3 regions of the Micromonospora sp. NPDC049257 genome follow, and region 1 is predicted to be linked to each of the others. Evidence: riboswitches for the same ligand, from Rfam matches in the RefSeq annotation. Region 1 holds a riboswitch; each other region holds the start of a gene.
What was found. Region 1 has a riboswitch for cobalamin ahead of AB0K25_RS16125 (ribonucleoside-diphosphate reductase subunit alpha). Riboswitches for the same ligand answer to the same signal wherever they lie in the genome.

Region 2: linked by a shared signal. The riboswitch ahead of cobN (cobaltochelatase subunit CobN) and the one ahead of AB0K25_RS16125 (ribonucleoside-diphosphate reductase subunit alpha) in region 1 are both predicted to bind cobalamin.
Region 3: linked by a shared signal. The riboswitch ahead of bluB (5,6-dimethylbenzimidazole synthase) and the one ahead of AB0K25_RS16125 (ribonucleoside-diphosphate reductase subunit alpha) in region 1 are both predicted to bind cobalamin.

Annotation. Positions count from the first base shown of each region.
Region 1 is NZ_JBFAQU010000009.1:76,815-82,074, forward strand. It holds gene AB0K25_RS16110 (hypothetical protein) at 1-14, opposite strand, end outside; gene AB0K25_RS16115 (oxidoreductase) at 70-972, opposite strand; gene AB0K25_RS16120 (helix-turn-helix transcriptional regulator) at 1,101-1,988, shown strand; cobalamin riboswitch at 2,017-2,233, shown strand; gene AB0K25_RS16125 (ribonucleoside-diphosphate reductase subunit alpha) at 2,353-4,728, shown strand; gene AB0K25_RS16130 (ribonucleotide-diphosphate reductase subunit beta) at 4,782-5,260, shown strand, end outside.
Region 2 is NZ_JBFAQU010000012.1:79,660-84,919, reverse strand. It holds gene AB0K25_RS19000 (MFS transporter) at 1-655, shown strand, start outside; gene AB0K25_RS18995 (aldo/keto reductase) at 729-1,622, shown strand; gene AB0K25_RS18990 (hypothetical protein) at 1,754-2,089, shown strand; cobalamin riboswitch at 2,761-2,890, shown strand; gene cobN (cobaltochelatase subunit CobN) at 3,199-5,260, shown strand, end outside.
Region 3 is NZ_JBFAQU010000013.1:11,977-17,236, reverse strand. It holds gene AB0K25_RS19615 (2Fe-2S iron-sulfur cluster-binding protein) at 1-459, opposite strand, end outside; gene AB0K25_RS19610 (helix-turn-helix domain-containing protein) at 448-660, shown strand; gene AB0K25_RS19605 (hypothetical protein) at 839-1,273, opposite strand; gene bluB (5,6-dimethylbenzimidazole synthase) at 1,713-2,336, opposite strand; cobalamin riboswitch at 2,373-2,572, opposite strand; gene AB0K25_RS19595 (hypothetical protein) at 2,607-2,792, opposite strand; gene AB0K25_RS19590 (kelch repeat-containing protein) at 2,830-3,642, opposite strand; gene AB0K25_RS19585 (amino acid adenylation domain-containing protein) at 4,441-5,260, shown strand, end outside.

The DNA.
Region 1 (5,260 bases):
CCGAGCCATCCCATGTCGCCTCGTCTCCGCCACCGTCACCGACCGCAGCCATGCTAGTGCGACCCTGCGTCAGAGATAGCTCACGCCGGTCAGTTCCTCGGCCGCCGTCCACAGCCGCCGGCCGACAGCGGGATCGGTGGCCTCCGGGCTGGCCCGCACCTCGGTGACCGGACCCCAGGTCTGGAAGAGCCGGGCCGGGCCGAAGAACTGGCCGCCCCGGACCGCCGGGTCGGTGGCGGCGCGCAGCTGGGGCAGCGCACCCCACTCCACCGGCTGGGTGGCCAGCAGGCCGAGCCAGGCGACCACCCGGCCACGCCGGCCCCGGTGGGCCATGGCCCGGGGGGTCAGGTTGGTGCGGGTGACACCGGGATGGGCCAGCACGCTGAGCACCGGTGCTCCGGCGGCGCGCAGCCGCCGGTCCAGCTCGACGCCGAAGACGGTGGTGGCGAGCTTGGACCGGCCGTACGCGGCGGCGCCCCGGTAGCCGCGCTCGCCCATCAGGTCGGCGAAGTCCAGGTGTGCGTTGCGGTGGGTGATCGAGCTGAGGTGGACCACCCGGGCCGCCCGCGCGGCGGCCAGGTTGTCCAGCAGCAGACCGGTCAGCGCGAAGTGGCCCAGCAGGTTGGTGGCGAGGTGCAGCTCGTGGCCGTCGACACTGGTGCGGCGCGGGCCGAGCAGCACCGCACCGGCGTTGTTGACCAGCAGGTCGATCCTCGGATGGGCGGCGGCCAGTCCCGCCGCGAACGCCCGGACCGAGGCGAGGGAGGCGAGGTCCAGCTCACGTACCTCGACGTTCCCGCCGATGCGCCTGCCGGCCTGCCGGCCGGCGGCGGTGTCGCGGACGGCGAGCACGACGTGCGCACCACGGTGGGCCAGCGCGGTGGCGGTGACCAGGCCGAGGCCCGAGTTCGCGCCGGTCACCACGGCGGTACGGCCGTGCTGGTCGGGGATGTGGTCGGCGGTCCAGGTCATCTGCTGCTCCTGAGCGGTCGGGGTGGGGACGCCGACGTTAGGGGCCACCCGGCCGGGCTCGGTCGTCCCCGGTCGCCTAGGTCCCGCAGTCCTACCCACCCCGGTCCGGGCCGCGTCACACTGGCCCCATGACCCATCCGTACGCCCGCGAACTCGGTGACTTCCTGCGCGCCCGACGCGGCCGGCTGCACCCCCGCGACGTCGGCCTGGAGCCGGGCGGGCGACGCCGGGTCACCGGGCTGCGCCGCGAGGAGCTGGCGCTGCTGGCCGGGTTGAGCACCGACTACTACCAGCGGATGGAGCAGGGCCGGGAGGTCCGCCCGTCCGACCACGTGCTGGACGCGCTCGCCGCCGCGCTCGCCCTCGACGACGAGGAACGCCGGCACCTGTTCACCCTGGCCCGCGCCGCCCGCCGGCCGGTACCGGCCCGGGTGGACCACGGCCCGGAGCGGGTGCCGGAGAGCACCCGACGGCTGCTGCGGGTGCTGGACACCCCGGCGGTGGTGCTCGGCCGCCACCTGGACCTGCTCGCCTGGAACCGGTGGGCGGTGGCGCTGCTCGGCGATCCGGCGGACCTCCCGCCGGGCCGGCTCAACATGCTGCTGCTGATGTTCGACGAGGCGGCGTCCCCGGTGCGGCGCTGCGCGTCCTGGGAGCAGCAGGCACTGGACTACATCGGCATGATGCGTGCCGCCGTCGCCACCGACCCCACCCATCCCCGGGCCACCGCGATCGTCGGTGAGCTGAGCATCCGCAGCGCCGAGTTCCGGCGGCTGTGGTCGCGGCACGACGTGCGCGGGTCGGTCAGCGGCACCAAGACCTTCCAGGTCCCCGGGGTCGGTGACATCGTCCTGGACTGGGACACCTACCCGCTGCCCGGCAACCCCGGCCCGGTCCTGCTGGTCTTCACCGCCGAGCCCGGCAGCGCCGACGCGGACGCCCTGCGGCTGCTGGCGTCACTGCGGGCCACCGACCGGTCGGAGGAGAGTTATCTGACACGCCGACGCGACATCTAGTGTTGCCTCTCCCCCATCCACGCCATATATGGTGTGCCACGCAGCTGGTTCGACCGGGCCCGGTGGTCCGGTCGAGGCAACAGGGAACCCGGTGGAAATCCGGGACTGCCCCGCAGCGGTAAGTGGGAACGACCGCCGTCATCGAGCACTGGACCGCCAGGTCTGGGAAGCGACGGCCAGTAGGCGACCGGCGACCCCGGTCACGCCCGCGAGTCCGAAGACCTGCCAGTGCGCCGTGCGCTGCTGCGCGCGGCGGTCGGAGGTCGCGCGGGACGACCGACGCCAGCACCCGGGCCGGCCGTCGTGCCGTGCCCGTTGGCGTTCTCCCGCGTCCGATGGCCATCGGTGACAGCGAGGAGAGGTCATGACGAACGTAGCGGAGCGCCCACCGTCCGAGGTCGACGGCGCGGAGTCACGCCGGCCGGCGATGCGGGTACGCAAGCGCGACGGCGACACCGAGCCGGTCGACGTCAACCGGATCGTCACGGCCGTCGCCCGGTGGGCCACCGACCTGGACGAGGTCGATCCGCTGCGGGTGGCCACCAGGACGATCAGCGGCCTCTACGACGGGGCGACCACGGCCGAGCTGGACAAGCTGTCGATCCAGACGGCGGCGGAGCTGATCGGCACGGAGCCGCAGTACTCCCGGCTGGCGGCCCGGCTGCTGGCCGCGTACGTGGACGAGGAGGTCCGCGGGCAGGCGGTGGAGAGCTTCAGCCAGTCCATCCGGTACGCCCACGGCCTCGGCCTGATCGCCGACGACACGGCGGCATTCGTGGCCCGGCACGCCCGGCAGCTCGACGACGCCGTCGACCCGGCCGGTGACCTGCGGTTCGAGTATTTCGGGCTGCGGACGGTGGCCGACCGCTACCTGCTGCGGCACCCACAGTCGCGGCTGGTGGTGGAGACCCCGCAGTTCTGGCTGCTGCGGGTGGCCTGCGGGCTGTCCACCACGCCCGACGAGGCGGTCGGGTTCTACCGGCTGATGTCGTCGCTTGCCTACCTGCCGAGCTCCCCGACGTTGTTCAACTCGGGCACCCGGCACACCCAGATGTCGTCGTGTTTCCTGGTCGACTCGCCGCGCGACGAGCTGGACTCGATCTACGAGCGCTACCACCAGGTGGCGAAGCTGTCGAAGTTCTCCGGCGGCATCGGCATCTCCTTCACGCGGGTGCGGGGCCGGGGCGCGCTGATCCGGGGCACCAACGGCCGGTCCAACGGGATCGTGCCGTTCCTGAAGACCCTCGACGCCGGGGTGGCGGCGGTCAACCAGGGCGGCCGGCGCAAGGGCGCCGCCTGCGTCTACCTGGAACCCTGGCACCCGGACGTCGAGGAGTTCCTGGAGTTGCGGGACAACACCGGTGAGGAGGCCCGGCGTACCCACAATCTCAACCTCGCCAACTGGATCCCCGACGAGTTCATGCGCCGGGTCGAGGCCGACGGCGACTGGTCGCTGATCGACCCGTCGGACGCCCCCGAGCTGCCCGACCTGTACGGCGAGGAGTTCGACGCCGCGTACCGGGTCGCGGAGAAGAAGGCGGTCCGCACGGTGAAGGCCCGGGACCTGTACGGGCGGATGATGCGCACCCTGGCGCAGACCGGCAACGGGTGGATGACGTTCAAGGACCCGTCGAACCGGCTGTCCAACCAGACCGGCGTGCCGGGCAACACGATCCACCTGTCCAACCTGTGCACCGAGATCCTGGAGGTCAACAGCGACACCGAGACGGCGGTGTGCAACCTCGGCTCGGTCAACCTCGGCGCGCACCTCACCGGCGACGGCGTCGACTGGGACAAGCTGCGCGCAACGGTCCGGACGGCGGTGGTGTTCCTGGACCGGGTGATCGACATCAACTACTACCCGGCCGAGCAGGCGGCGGCGTCGAACCCGCGCTGGCGGCCCGTCGGGCTGGGGCTGATGGGTTTGCAGGACGCGTTGTTCGCGCTGCGGCTGCCGTTCGACTCGGCCGGGGCCCGGGAGTTGTCCACCCGGGTCCAGGAGGAGATCTTCCTGACCGCCCTGGAGACCTCGGCCGGCCTGGCCGAACGGTTCGGCGCGCACCCGGCGTACCCGCAGACCAGGGCGGCCCGGGGTGACCTGCACCCGGACCTGTGGGGGGTCGAGCCCACCCAGGCCGCGCGGTGGGCGGCGCTGCGCACCCGGATCGCGGCGCACGGCCTGCGCAACTCGCTGCTCGTGGCGATCGCCCCGACCGCCACGATCGCGTCGATCGCCGGCTGTTACGAGTGCATCGAGCCGCAGGTGTCCAACCTGTTCAAGCGGGAGACCATGTCCGGGGAGTTCCTCCAGATCAACACCTATCTGGTACGCGAGCTGAAGGCGCGCGGCCTGTGGACGTCGGAGATCCGCGACCAGATCAAGCGGGCCGAGGGTTCGGTGCAGGGCATCGTCGACCTGCCCGTCGAGGTGCGGGAGTTGTTCCGGACCGCGTGGGAGCTGCCGCAGCGGGCGCTGATCGACCTGGCCGCCGCGCGGGCGCCGTACATCGACCAGTCGCAGTCGCTGAACCTGTTCCTCAGCGCGCCGACCATCGGCAAGTTGTCCTCGATGTACCTGTACGCCTGGAAGTCCGGGCTGAAGACCACCTACTACCTGCGGTCGCGTCCGGCGACCCGGATCCAGCAGGCCACCGTCACCGTCGCCCCGGTCGTGGCGGCCGACGCCGAGGCGTTGGCCTGTTCCCTGGAGAACCCCGAGAGCTGCGAGGCGTGCCAGTGACCACCGTCGACGAACCCCGCACCGCCGGGCGGCAGCTGCTGCTCGACCCCGGCATGGACCTCACCCTGCGGCCGATGCGCTACCCGCACTTCTTCGACCGGTTCAAAGACGCCATCCGCAACACCTGGACGGTGGAGGAGGTCGACCTGCACTCCGACCTGGCCGACCTGGAGCGGCTGTCCCCGGCCGAGCGGCACCTGGTGTCCCGGTTGGTGGCGTTCTTCGCCACCGGTGACACGATCGTCGCCAACAACCTGGTGCTCAACCTCTACCAGCACGTCAACTCTCCCGAAGGCCGGCTCTACCTGTCCCGGCAGCTGTTCGAGGAAGCCGTGCACGTGCAGTTCTACCTGAACCTGCTCGACACGTACGTCCCCGACGAGCAGGAGCGGTTCGCCGCGTTCGCCGCGATCGAGAACATCCCGTCGATCCGGCGCAAGGCCGAGTTCTGCTTCCGCTGGATCGACTCGGTCTTCGAGCTGCGGGAGCTGCGTACCCGGGCGGACCGGCGGGCGTTCCTGCTCAACCTGAT
Region 2 (5,260 bases), on a different contig from region 1:
GCCCGCCCTGCCCGCCTCCACCGCGGACGGTGCCGCGTCGGCCCGCCGGGGTGGCCTGCTCGCGGCCTGGCGGGAGCCGCGCACCCTGCTCATCGGCGCACTGGTGCTGGTGATGGCGTTCACCGAGGGCAGCGCCAACGACTGGCTGGCGGTCGCCTTCGTCGACGGCTACGGGGTCAGCGAGGCCGCCGGGGCAGCCGTCTTCGGGGTCTTCGTCGCCGGCATGACCATCGGCCGGACCGTCGGCACCGTGGCCATCGACCGCTGGGGCCGGGTGCCGGTGCTGATCGGCACGATCCTGCTGGCCGCCGCCGGCTCGCTGCTGGCGGTGCTGGCCGGCTCCGGCCCGCTGGCCGTCGTCGGGGTGGTCCTCTGGGGGCTCGGCGCGTCGCTCGGCTTCCCGGTCGGGATGAGCGCCGCCGCCGACGACGAGGAGCACGCCCCCGCCCGGGTCAGCGTCGTCGCGGTGATCGGTTACACGTCGTTCCTGGCCAGCCCGCCGCTGCTGGGCCTGCTCGGTGACCACGTCGGCATCCTGCATGCCCTGCTGGTGGTGCCGGTGCTGCTGATCCCGACGCTGGCCCTGGTGCCGGCGACTCGTCCACCGGCCGGCGTCGGGCCGTCGGAACACACCGCTCCAGTACAGAAAAACTAACAGTTCCCGGCCCGCACCGGTATCGGGTGCGCGGCCGTTACGCCGGGTCGTCGCCGCTGGCTAGGGTCGCCGGATGCCAACTGAGATCACCGCCGCAGCGGCGGGCCGCTGGACCCTGGGCGACCGCACCGTGCACCGGATGGGCTTCGGCTCGATGCGGCTCACCGCCCACCCCGACCGGGACCGGGCGCTGCGCGTCCTGCGCCGGGCCGTCGAACTGGGCGTCGACCACATCGACACCGCCGCGTTCTACGTCTCGCCGGGCGGCACCCTGAAGGTCGGCACCGGCCCCGCCCGGTACGCCACCGAACTGATCCGTGCCGCCCTCGCCCCGTACCCGGAAGGGCTGGTCATCGCCACCAAGGTCGGCTTCCGGGCCGACCCGACGACCGGCACGCGCGAGGAGGCCAGCCCGGCGCAGCTGCGCGCCCAGGTGGAGGAGAACCTGCGTCGGCTCGGCCGCGACCACCTCGACCTGGTCAACCTGCGGATCGTCAAGCGGCCCGCGCCGGACTCCGTGGCCGAACGCTTCGGTGCGCTGGCCGAGCTGCGCGACGCCGGTCTGATCCGGCACCTGGGCCTGTCCAACGTCCGCGTCGACCACCTCGACGAGGCGCAGACCATCGCCCCGGTGGTCTGCGTGCAGAACAACTACGCCCTGGACAACCGCGGCGACCAGGACGCCATGGTCCGCGAGTGCGGTGCCCGGGGGATCGCCTACGTGCCGTTCTTCTCCCTGACCGGCGTCAACCGCGAAGGCGGGGCACGTACCGACCACGACGCGGCCGTACGCGCCGTCGCCCGCGCCCACGACGCCACCCCGCAGCAGGTACGCCTCGCCTGGACGCTGCACCAGGGCCCGCACGTGCTGGCCATCCCCGGTACCGGTGACCCGGCCCACCTCGCCGAGAACGTCGCAGCCGCCGCGCTGCGACTCACCCCCGACGAGCTGGCCGCCCTGGGCTGAACGGTCCCGGGCGTGGCGCGTACGCCCGGGGGCGTCGAGGTCTGCCCCGTCCAGCCGGTTGTCACCGGGCTCGCAGCGCCCTGCCAGGCAGGGGTGTTCCACTGGAGGGACGCCGAGGAGAGGACGGGCAGATGGGCTGGTTCAGCCGACGGACCCGGGCTGACGAGGGCATCCCGACCAAGCTCGATCGGGAGGCCACCCGGGACGACCTGACCGCGTTGGCGGACTTCGTGGCCGCCCACCGGGGGGTGGAGTTCTATCTCGAACCCGAGACGACCGCCACCGACACCACAGTGGTGGCGATCGCGCACGACGGGGAGTGGATCCGCCGCCGCACCGGCTCCCCACGTACGGCGGCGAAGCTGGCCCACCGGCACGCGGTGCCCCTCTACGAGGCGGCGAAGACCGGATACCCGGAGCGGATGCGGGCCTGGAACCGGACCCACCCCGAGCGTCGCCTCCGCTGACCCCTCAGCCGCTGCGTAGAGGGTGGCCAGGGGTCTGCGGGGTGGGTGTCTGTGGGGGCGGGCCGTGGGGTGCGGCCGTGGTGGTGGGCGCGGCCGTTGGCCGCGCCGGCGGCTGCGGGCCAGGGGTGTGTGGGTATGTCGTCGCGGGCCCTTTCGAGCTGATGACGGTGACGGATCGGTCCCCCCGGGTGGGACGGCCCGGCCCGACGCCCGTCCGGTCGGGTCGGACCGTGCCGACCCCGAGTCGTTGACGTCATCAGCTCGACAGGGTGCGAGAGAGGTGTTCCGACCGCCAGGGACGGTCGGCCCCGGGACGGTCGGTCCCGGGACGGTCGGTCCCGGGACGGTCGGTCCCGGGACGGTCGGTCCCGGGACGGTCGGTCCCGGGACGGTCGGTCCCGGGATGGGTGCCTCGATCGGCTCCGCACCGGCTGGTGGCGGCCGGCGGACCTCCCTCAGGCGGGTTGCGGGTCGCCTCGGAGGATCTGCGGGTGCGCCGCACGGGGCGGCTGCGGGTCGGCCGTCGGGCGGGGCCGGACCCACCCGTGGGATGCGCGGGGCGGGCGGCTGCCGGCCTCGCCACAGGGGTCGATCGGTGCCGTCGCGGGGCCGGTGGCCACCGTTGACCTCGGGGTGAGGAGTATGGCAGCATTCGCGGCCTGACGGCAGTGAAGGAAGTCGGTGCGATTCCGACGCGGTCCCGCCACTGTCACCGGGGAGCGATCCCCCCTCGTGAGTCACGACCGTGCGTGCACGGTTGGAAGGCCGGGGGTGAGCGTCGATCCGGGAGCCAGGATACTTCGGCCGTCGGAGAACCCCAGGGCGTGGACACCCGAGGAGGACCCGATGACGCACAGCGTCACTGCCGACCCCATCACGGTCGGTGATTTCTGCATCACCGTCGAGCCCGCGCCGCCGCGTGCTCCCACCTCTCCCACCGTCGCCGGCCGCCGCCGGGGCGGTCGGCCTGCCACGTACCGCTGACGGCCGGTCCGGGTACCCCGCCGCAGGCGGGTGCGTCGTACCTCCGCCGCCGCTGACCGGCGTCCCTCCCGCCCCGCTCGGCCCGGCCCTGTGGTCGAGCCGGACGTCACTCTCCGGAGCCGAACGTGCGCATCCTGCTGCTGTCCACCGCCGACACCGATCTGCTCGCCGCCCGGGCCAGCGCCGCCGACTACCGGCTCGCCAACCCCACCCGGGTCGACGTGGACGCGGTGCCGGCCCTGCTCGACGGGGTCGACCTGGCCGTCGTACGGCTGCTCGGTGGTCGGCAGGCGTGGCCGGACGGCCTCGCGGCGGTGCTCGGCTCCGGCGTCCCCACGATCGTGCTCGGCGGCGAGGCGGTGCCCGACGCGGAGCTGATGGCGGCCTCCACGGTGACCTCCGGGGTGGCCACCGAAGCCCTGTCCTACCTGGTCGAGGGGGGTGCGGCAAACCTCGCCCAGCTGGCCCGGTTCCTGTCCGACACGGTCCTGCTCACCGGTGAGGGCTTCGACCCGCCCACCCCCACCCCGCCGTACGGCATTCTCGACCGTCGACCCCCGACCGCCCCGGTCGACCCGACCGCCCCGGTCGACCCGATCGACCCGGCGGAACCGGCGGCCGGGCCGGACGGGCGGCGGGCGGACGGCGACGGGCGGCCCACGGTGGGCATCGTGTTCTACCGGGCGCACGCGCTGGCCGGCAACACCGACTTCGTGCACACCCTGGCCGACGCGGTCGACGCGGCCGGGGGGAACCCGCTGCCGATCTACTGCGGATCGCTGCGCGGGCTCACCCCCGGTGCCGGGCCGCTGGACCTCTTCGCCCGCTGCGACGCGCTCGTCGTCACCGTCCTCGCCGCCGGGGGGACGGTCGCCGCCGACGCCTCCGGTGGCGGCGACGAGGACGCCTGGGACGTCGGCGCGCTCGCCGCCCTCGACGTGCCGGTGATCCAGGCGCTCTGCCTCACCAGCACCCGGGACCAGTGGGCCGGCAGCGACGCCGGACTGTCCCCGTTGGACGCGGCGATGCAGGTGGCGATCCCCGAGTTCGACGGCCGGATCGTCACCGTGCCGTTCTCGTTCAAACGCATCGACGCCGACGGGCTGTCGGTCTACGCCGCCGACGCCGAGCGGGCCGCCCGGGTCGCCGGGATCGCCGTCCGACAGGCCCGGCTGCGGCACCTGCCCCCCGCCGACAGGCGGCTGGCGATCGTGCTCAGCTCCTACCCGACGAAGCACTCCCGGGTCGGCAACGCCGTCGGCCTGGACACCCCCGCCTCGGCGGTACGCCTGCTCGCCGCCCTCGCCGCCGCCGGATACCACCTCGGTGACGCGCCCCCGCCCACCGACGGGGACGCCCTGATCCACGCACTGATCGCCGCCGGTGGTCACGACGTCGAGTGGCTCACCCCGCAACAGTTGTCCGCCGCCGAGGCCCGGGTGCCGGGGGAGACCTACCGGCGCTGGTTCGACCAGGTGCCGGCCGACCTGCGGGACCGGATGCGGGAACACTGGGGTGAGCCACCCGGCCAGCTCTACACCGACGACGGTGACATCGTCCTGGCCGGGCTGCGGTTCGGCAACGTCACCCTGCTGATCCAGCCGCCGCGCGGCTTCGGTGAGAACCCGATCGCCATCTACCACGACCCCGACCTGCCACCCAGCCACCACTACCTCGCCGCGTACCGGTGGTTGGCCGCGCCGGTCGCCGACGGCGGGTTCGGTGCCGACGCGGTGGTGCACCTCGGCAAACACGGCACCCTGGAATGGCTGCCCGGCAAGGGCCTCGGCCTGGCCGCCGACTGCGCCCCCGACGCCGTCCTCGGCGACCTGCCGCTGGTCTACCCGTTCATCGTCAACGACCCCGGCGAGGGCACCCAGGCCAAGCGGCGGGCGCACGCCGTCGTCGTCGACCACCTGGTGCCCCCGATGGCCCGCGCCGAGACCTACGGCGACCTGGCGAAACTCGAACAACTGCTGGACGAGTACGCCACCGTGCAGGCCCTCGACCCGGCGAAGGTGCCGGTGGTCCGGGGGCAGATCTGGGAGCTGGTGCGCGTCGCCGAACTGCACCACGACCTGCACACCGAGGCGATGCCCGACGCCGACGACTTCGACGACTTCGTGCTGCACCTCGACGGTTACCTGTGCGAGGTCAAGGACGTGCAGATCCGCGACGGGCTGCACA
Region 3 (5,260 bases), on a different contig from region 1:
ATCGCCTCGGGGACTGGTGTCGCTGCCACCCTCGGTGTCCCAGCTCGACAGTGCGAGGAACGGCGCTGCGGCGAGGAACTCGGCCACACCGGGTGCCCCCAGCGGCTCGTCGAGGGCGATCTGCGGGGCCGACGCGGTCTGCTGGGTGGGTGGCTGCCACAGGCCGGACCGGAGGATGGCCTGCGCGCAGTGGACCCACGCCTGCCTGATCACCACCGTGGTCCGTGCTCGCCGCTGGGAGGTGACCGTGCCGTTGACACGCAGGACCTCGCCGACTCCAGGCAGCAGGAAGAACATCGACGTCGGCCCGGGGGAGGCGTCGGCCTCGGGGAGGGCGAACGAGATCCGCGTGGGGGACTGGACGTGGGCGAACCCGGCGACGCCACCGACGAACGTCGTCCGGCTCGTGCCGCGCTGCGCCGCCGCATGCCGGGTGTGTCCCAGAAGATGCTCACCCACACCCTGCGTCAACTCGAAGGCGACGGCCTCGCCCGCCGCCGGGTGGAACCCACGAGTCCGCCCGCCGTGCACTACTCGTTGACAGCGCTCGGCGACACGCTCGTCGGTCCGTTGCGCGAGCTCAAACGCTGGGCCGAGCTGAACATGGGTGCGATCGATGCGCTGCGTACGGCTGCGGTCAAGGCCCGTCACGACCAGTAGGCAAGGAGGGCGGGCGGATCCTGTCACGGGGTGATGGTCGAGACCCGCGTAATCCCGACAGGTCGACGCCAGGCCGGCACCTCGACGGATGGAAGCCAGCACCACCCCGGTCCTTCCGTCGTTTCCGGGTGGGCCGCCTGCCCGGTCATCCCGGCACACCCTGCTGCTCCCGCTCCCGTCAGCCGCCCGGGCAGCGGTTGTCGCCGCCGCTGAGTTCCACGCAGTGCCCTGGCGGGCCGGGCGTCGTGTCTGCCGGCACCGGAGTGAGACCCCGCCCGACGGATGCGGCGAACGGTAGGGCGGGCACGGCGATCACGACGGTCAGCACCAGGAAGACGATCGCGGTTCGGACCAGCCGCAGCCGGTACGCGACGAGCGCGATGACTGCCGGGCCGGCGATCGCCACCAACGCGGCGACCAGTAGGGCCAGGCTCGCCTGGCGTCCGAGGCCCACCAGTTCGTCGGGCCGGCCGTCGTAGTTGGCGTTCCACTGCGCCAAGCCGATGCTCAGCCACCACACGGCTGCCGCGATCAGCCCGCCGATCCAGACCAGGACCAGGAGCCCCACGATCGGGCCACCCCACCGACGTGCACCGGCCGCCTCAGAAGTCACGCGGTTCAGCGTGGACGGTCCGACCCGACCAGGCATGAGTCGGCGTACTCAGCGCGCTCGTCGAGGCTGTGTTCGTCGGCCCGGGGGACATCCGACCGCAGTCAGGCGGGCGCTCGGGGCTGGTTTCTCCGTGAGCTGCCACCGGTCGCCGTGACCCGCGGCGACAACGACCGCCTCGCGTCACCGGTGAACCCCGAAGCGAAGTCCGGCGGGGAAGGCCGCCGGTGCAGCGGCGGCGCCGTGCCGGTCGTCGGTACCAATGAAGTCAACCTGTCTCGGGCAGGATTCAGGATGGCTGATTACTACCCTGTGCAGATCCAATGGCTGTCCCATCGCTGTCAAAATCCATCAGTGGGCACTCAGGAAGTCGGCGGGGGATCGACCGAAAACAGTGTTGCAGCGACGAGGCGCGCTGTCATCCACAATGGAAAATGGGGATTCAGCTGTGCAACCAACGGTCGTGGTGGATCGCCTCGGCGAGAGGTCGGCGTCGACGCCACCCGTGCCGTTCCAGGTCGGGCACGGACTCCAGGTGGGTGACCGGCCCGACGCAGAGCCAGGCCACCGGCCGGATGCCGGCCGGTGCGCCCAGCAGCCCGGCCAGGAACGACTCCCGGTAGAAGGAGACCCACCCGACGCCCAGCCCTTCGGCGGTGGCGGCGAGCCAGAGATTCTGGATGGCCAGGCAGACCGAGTAGAGACCGGCGTCGGCGATGGCGTGCCGCCCGAGCACGGCCGGGCCCCCACGCTGCGGGTCGTACGTGACGACGACCGACAGCGTCGACTCCAACACCCCGTCGATCTTGATGCCCGCGAACCGTTCGGCCGCCGCGCCGTCCAGGGTGGCGGCGAACGTCGCCCGCTCGGCCTGCACGTGCCGGTGGAACCGACGACGGATGGCAGGGTCCCGGACCAGGACGAAGTCCCACGGCTGTGAGTAGCCGACGCTGGGTGCGGCGTGCGCGGCGTCCAGGATCCGGTGCAGGGCGCCGTCCGGCACCGGTTCCCCGGTGAACTGGGCCCGGACGTCCCGGCGGCGGTGGATGGCGTCGTAGAGTTCCACAGGCAGGCTCCCGCTGCGCTCGGCCCACCCCGGACGGGCGGGCGGTCGACGCGAGGCCGGTCTTCGGACTCCCGGATCGACGCCAACCCGTCCGCCTTCCCAGCCGTACGGCCAGTGGCTGCGCTCCTCGCGCCTGGACGGTCGCTCCCCGGTCACCGCGGCGGGCCCGTGCCGGAATCACACCGGCTTCCCGATTCTCCCCGCACCCGCGGGGCACCTCGCACGATCATGCCGCCGCCGATGCTAACCCGTGCCGGTGACGCAGGCCGGTCACGCCCCCGGCGGGCGGCGGGCGGTCACCCGCGCGGACTCCACCCCGGCGGTGTGCCCACCGATCGCGAAGATCCTCCTGCCGCTGGTGACCGCCGCGCCTTCACGATGGGCGGTGGTGGTGCCGGTGACCGTCGCCCAGGTGCCGGTGTCGGGTGAGTACGCGTCCACCCGGGTGGTGTCCACGCAGTCGACCGGTCTTCCCGAAGGGTCGGTGACCAGTTCACAGCCACCTGGTCGCATAGATCCGGCCGTCCGGGCCGGTCGTGGCGTCGACCAGACACCGCCGGCTGGGAAGCGGCGCGAGAGTCGCCCAGGTGTCGGTGGTGGGCGAGTACGCCTCGACGACGTCGAGGACGTTCAGGACGCCGTCCCCGCAGCCGCCGATCGCGTAGATCCGCCCGTCTGGTCCGCCGGTCACCCCCATCTCGTAGCGCGGCGTGGGCATCGACGCCGCGGTGGTCCACCGGTCCACCGTCGGCTCGTAGACCTCCAGGGTGGACAGCGAGCCGCGACGGTCCCCGCCGACGGCGTAGACCCGGCCGTCGGTGCCGGCCGTCGCGGCGAGCAGTTGCCGTCCGCTGGGCATCGACGCGACGGGCACCCAGTGGTCGTCGCCCGGCGTCAGGGCGAGCACGGAGCTGAGGAACGCTCCCTCGGCACCGGGAGAGCTGCCACCGATCGCGTAGACGCGCCCGTCCCCGCCGGTGGCCGCCGCATGGCGGTACCGGGGCCGGGGCAGCGACGGACCGGCCCTCCACCGCCGCGTCCGAGGCGTGTAGACCTCCACCACCGTGGTGACCGAAGCCGCGTCGGCACCCCCGATCGCGAAGATCGACCCGTCCGGCGCCGTGGCCGCCGCCAGCGCGAAGCGGGAACTCGACAGCGCGTCGTCGGCCCGCCAACGGAGGGCGGGTCGGTCGCCCCTGGCGGCGGCACCGGCGACGGGTGCCGGCAGTTGGGCCACCGCGACGGCAATGGCGAGGAACAGTGTCCTCCATGGTGCGGCGCGGCCAAGAATGCGAATTGTCGTCACGACTGGGATGCTCCCTTCGCGCTGGGTCGACGGGCGTTTCCGCTGATCGGCAGGCTAGCAGTCCGGCGTACGCGGCAGCCGCGAAGGACCTGCCAATTTCCCCCGAGGGTGAAAATGGTGTCGTGGCTGAATGTGTGTTCGCTCGGGAAGCTGTCGCCGGTCACCACTTGGGGTCGTGTCCGCACGATGCGGAAGGGAATTGTCCTCACGTGCGCCGTGGGTGGTGCCGGCGTCGGGCGGGGAACGCGACGCCGTGATTGCCGGCTGCCGCCCGTGGTGAGGGGGTCGGCACCCGCGGGACGGTCCGGCCACCACGCCGGACGGCGCGTCGGCGTGACGTTGCGGGGCTGTCCGGTCGGCCAGGTCCGCCCCCGTTCCCCGGCGGGATCCTGGTGGTGCACCGCCCTCCGGGCGTCCGCCACGCGCAGTGACCGCCGACTGCGCCGAAACCGGGACGGTTCACCATGATGGACAGCGCTACGGACACCTGACCATGAGCCATACGGACCAGCTCAAATCAGCCGCAACCCCGCCGGCGAACTCCCGGCCGGCCATCAATACGTATTGACGCACCCCATCGCTAATGTTACCGTCGGTCATACTCTGGTCGCTAGCTGTGGCAATGGATCGAAGCAATATCCGGCACCGACCGATGATGCTGTCCAAGTTGATTCACCGTAGGTCACCCCGTGGCGAAACAGCGCCGGGTTCGCTCCCGGGCACTGACATCTCCGTGATTACGCGACACGAGTTTGCGCTTTTTCGACAGATTGCGGGTGTCTGTAGGAAGGAGAGGTAGTGACCGAGGCCCTGGTGAATTCGGCACACGCGACGGATTCGGCTGAACTGCCACTGTCGTTCGCCCAGGAACAGTTGTGGTTCCTCGACCAACTCGCCCCCGGCACACCGACGTACAACGTCGCCGTGCTGTACCGGATCGACGGCGACCTGGATCACTCGGCACTACAGACCGCGATGACCCGGGTCGTCGCGAACCACGACATCCTCCGCGCGCGCTTCGACGCGCACGACGGCGTTCCCTACCAGGTCATCGCAGCTCCTCCGGAGCAGGCGCTCGTGATCGACGACTCCACCGCAGCGGGGGAACTCCGGGAGACACGTGCCCTCGACGCGGCCACCACGCTGGCACGGACACCGTTCGACCTGGCCGTGGGCCCGCTCTACAGGTTCCGCCTGTTCCGCGTCGCAACGGAACGACACCTGTTGTCCATCGTCATTCACCACATCGTGTGTGACGGCTGGTCCATCAACCTGATCAGTGACGAGATCCGCAGGTCGTACGCGGCGATCCGGCAGGGTCACGAACTCCCGGCCGGCCGGGCCGCCACCGACTACGCCGATTTCGTCAAGGCCCAGCGGGTCGCCTTCGAAGACGGCACCTTCGAAGCGCAGCTCACCTACTGGAAGTCCCAACTGTCGGGCCTGCCGGCGTTGAACCTGCCGGCTGACCACCCGCGACCGCCGTACACCGTCCACCGCGGCGAACACCTCAGCCGGGTCTTTCCGGCATCGATCGGTGCCACCGCGCGCCGCCTCGCCCGGTCGCAGAAGGTCTCACTGTCGATGCTCCTGACCGCGGCCCTCGGGGTGGTCCTGT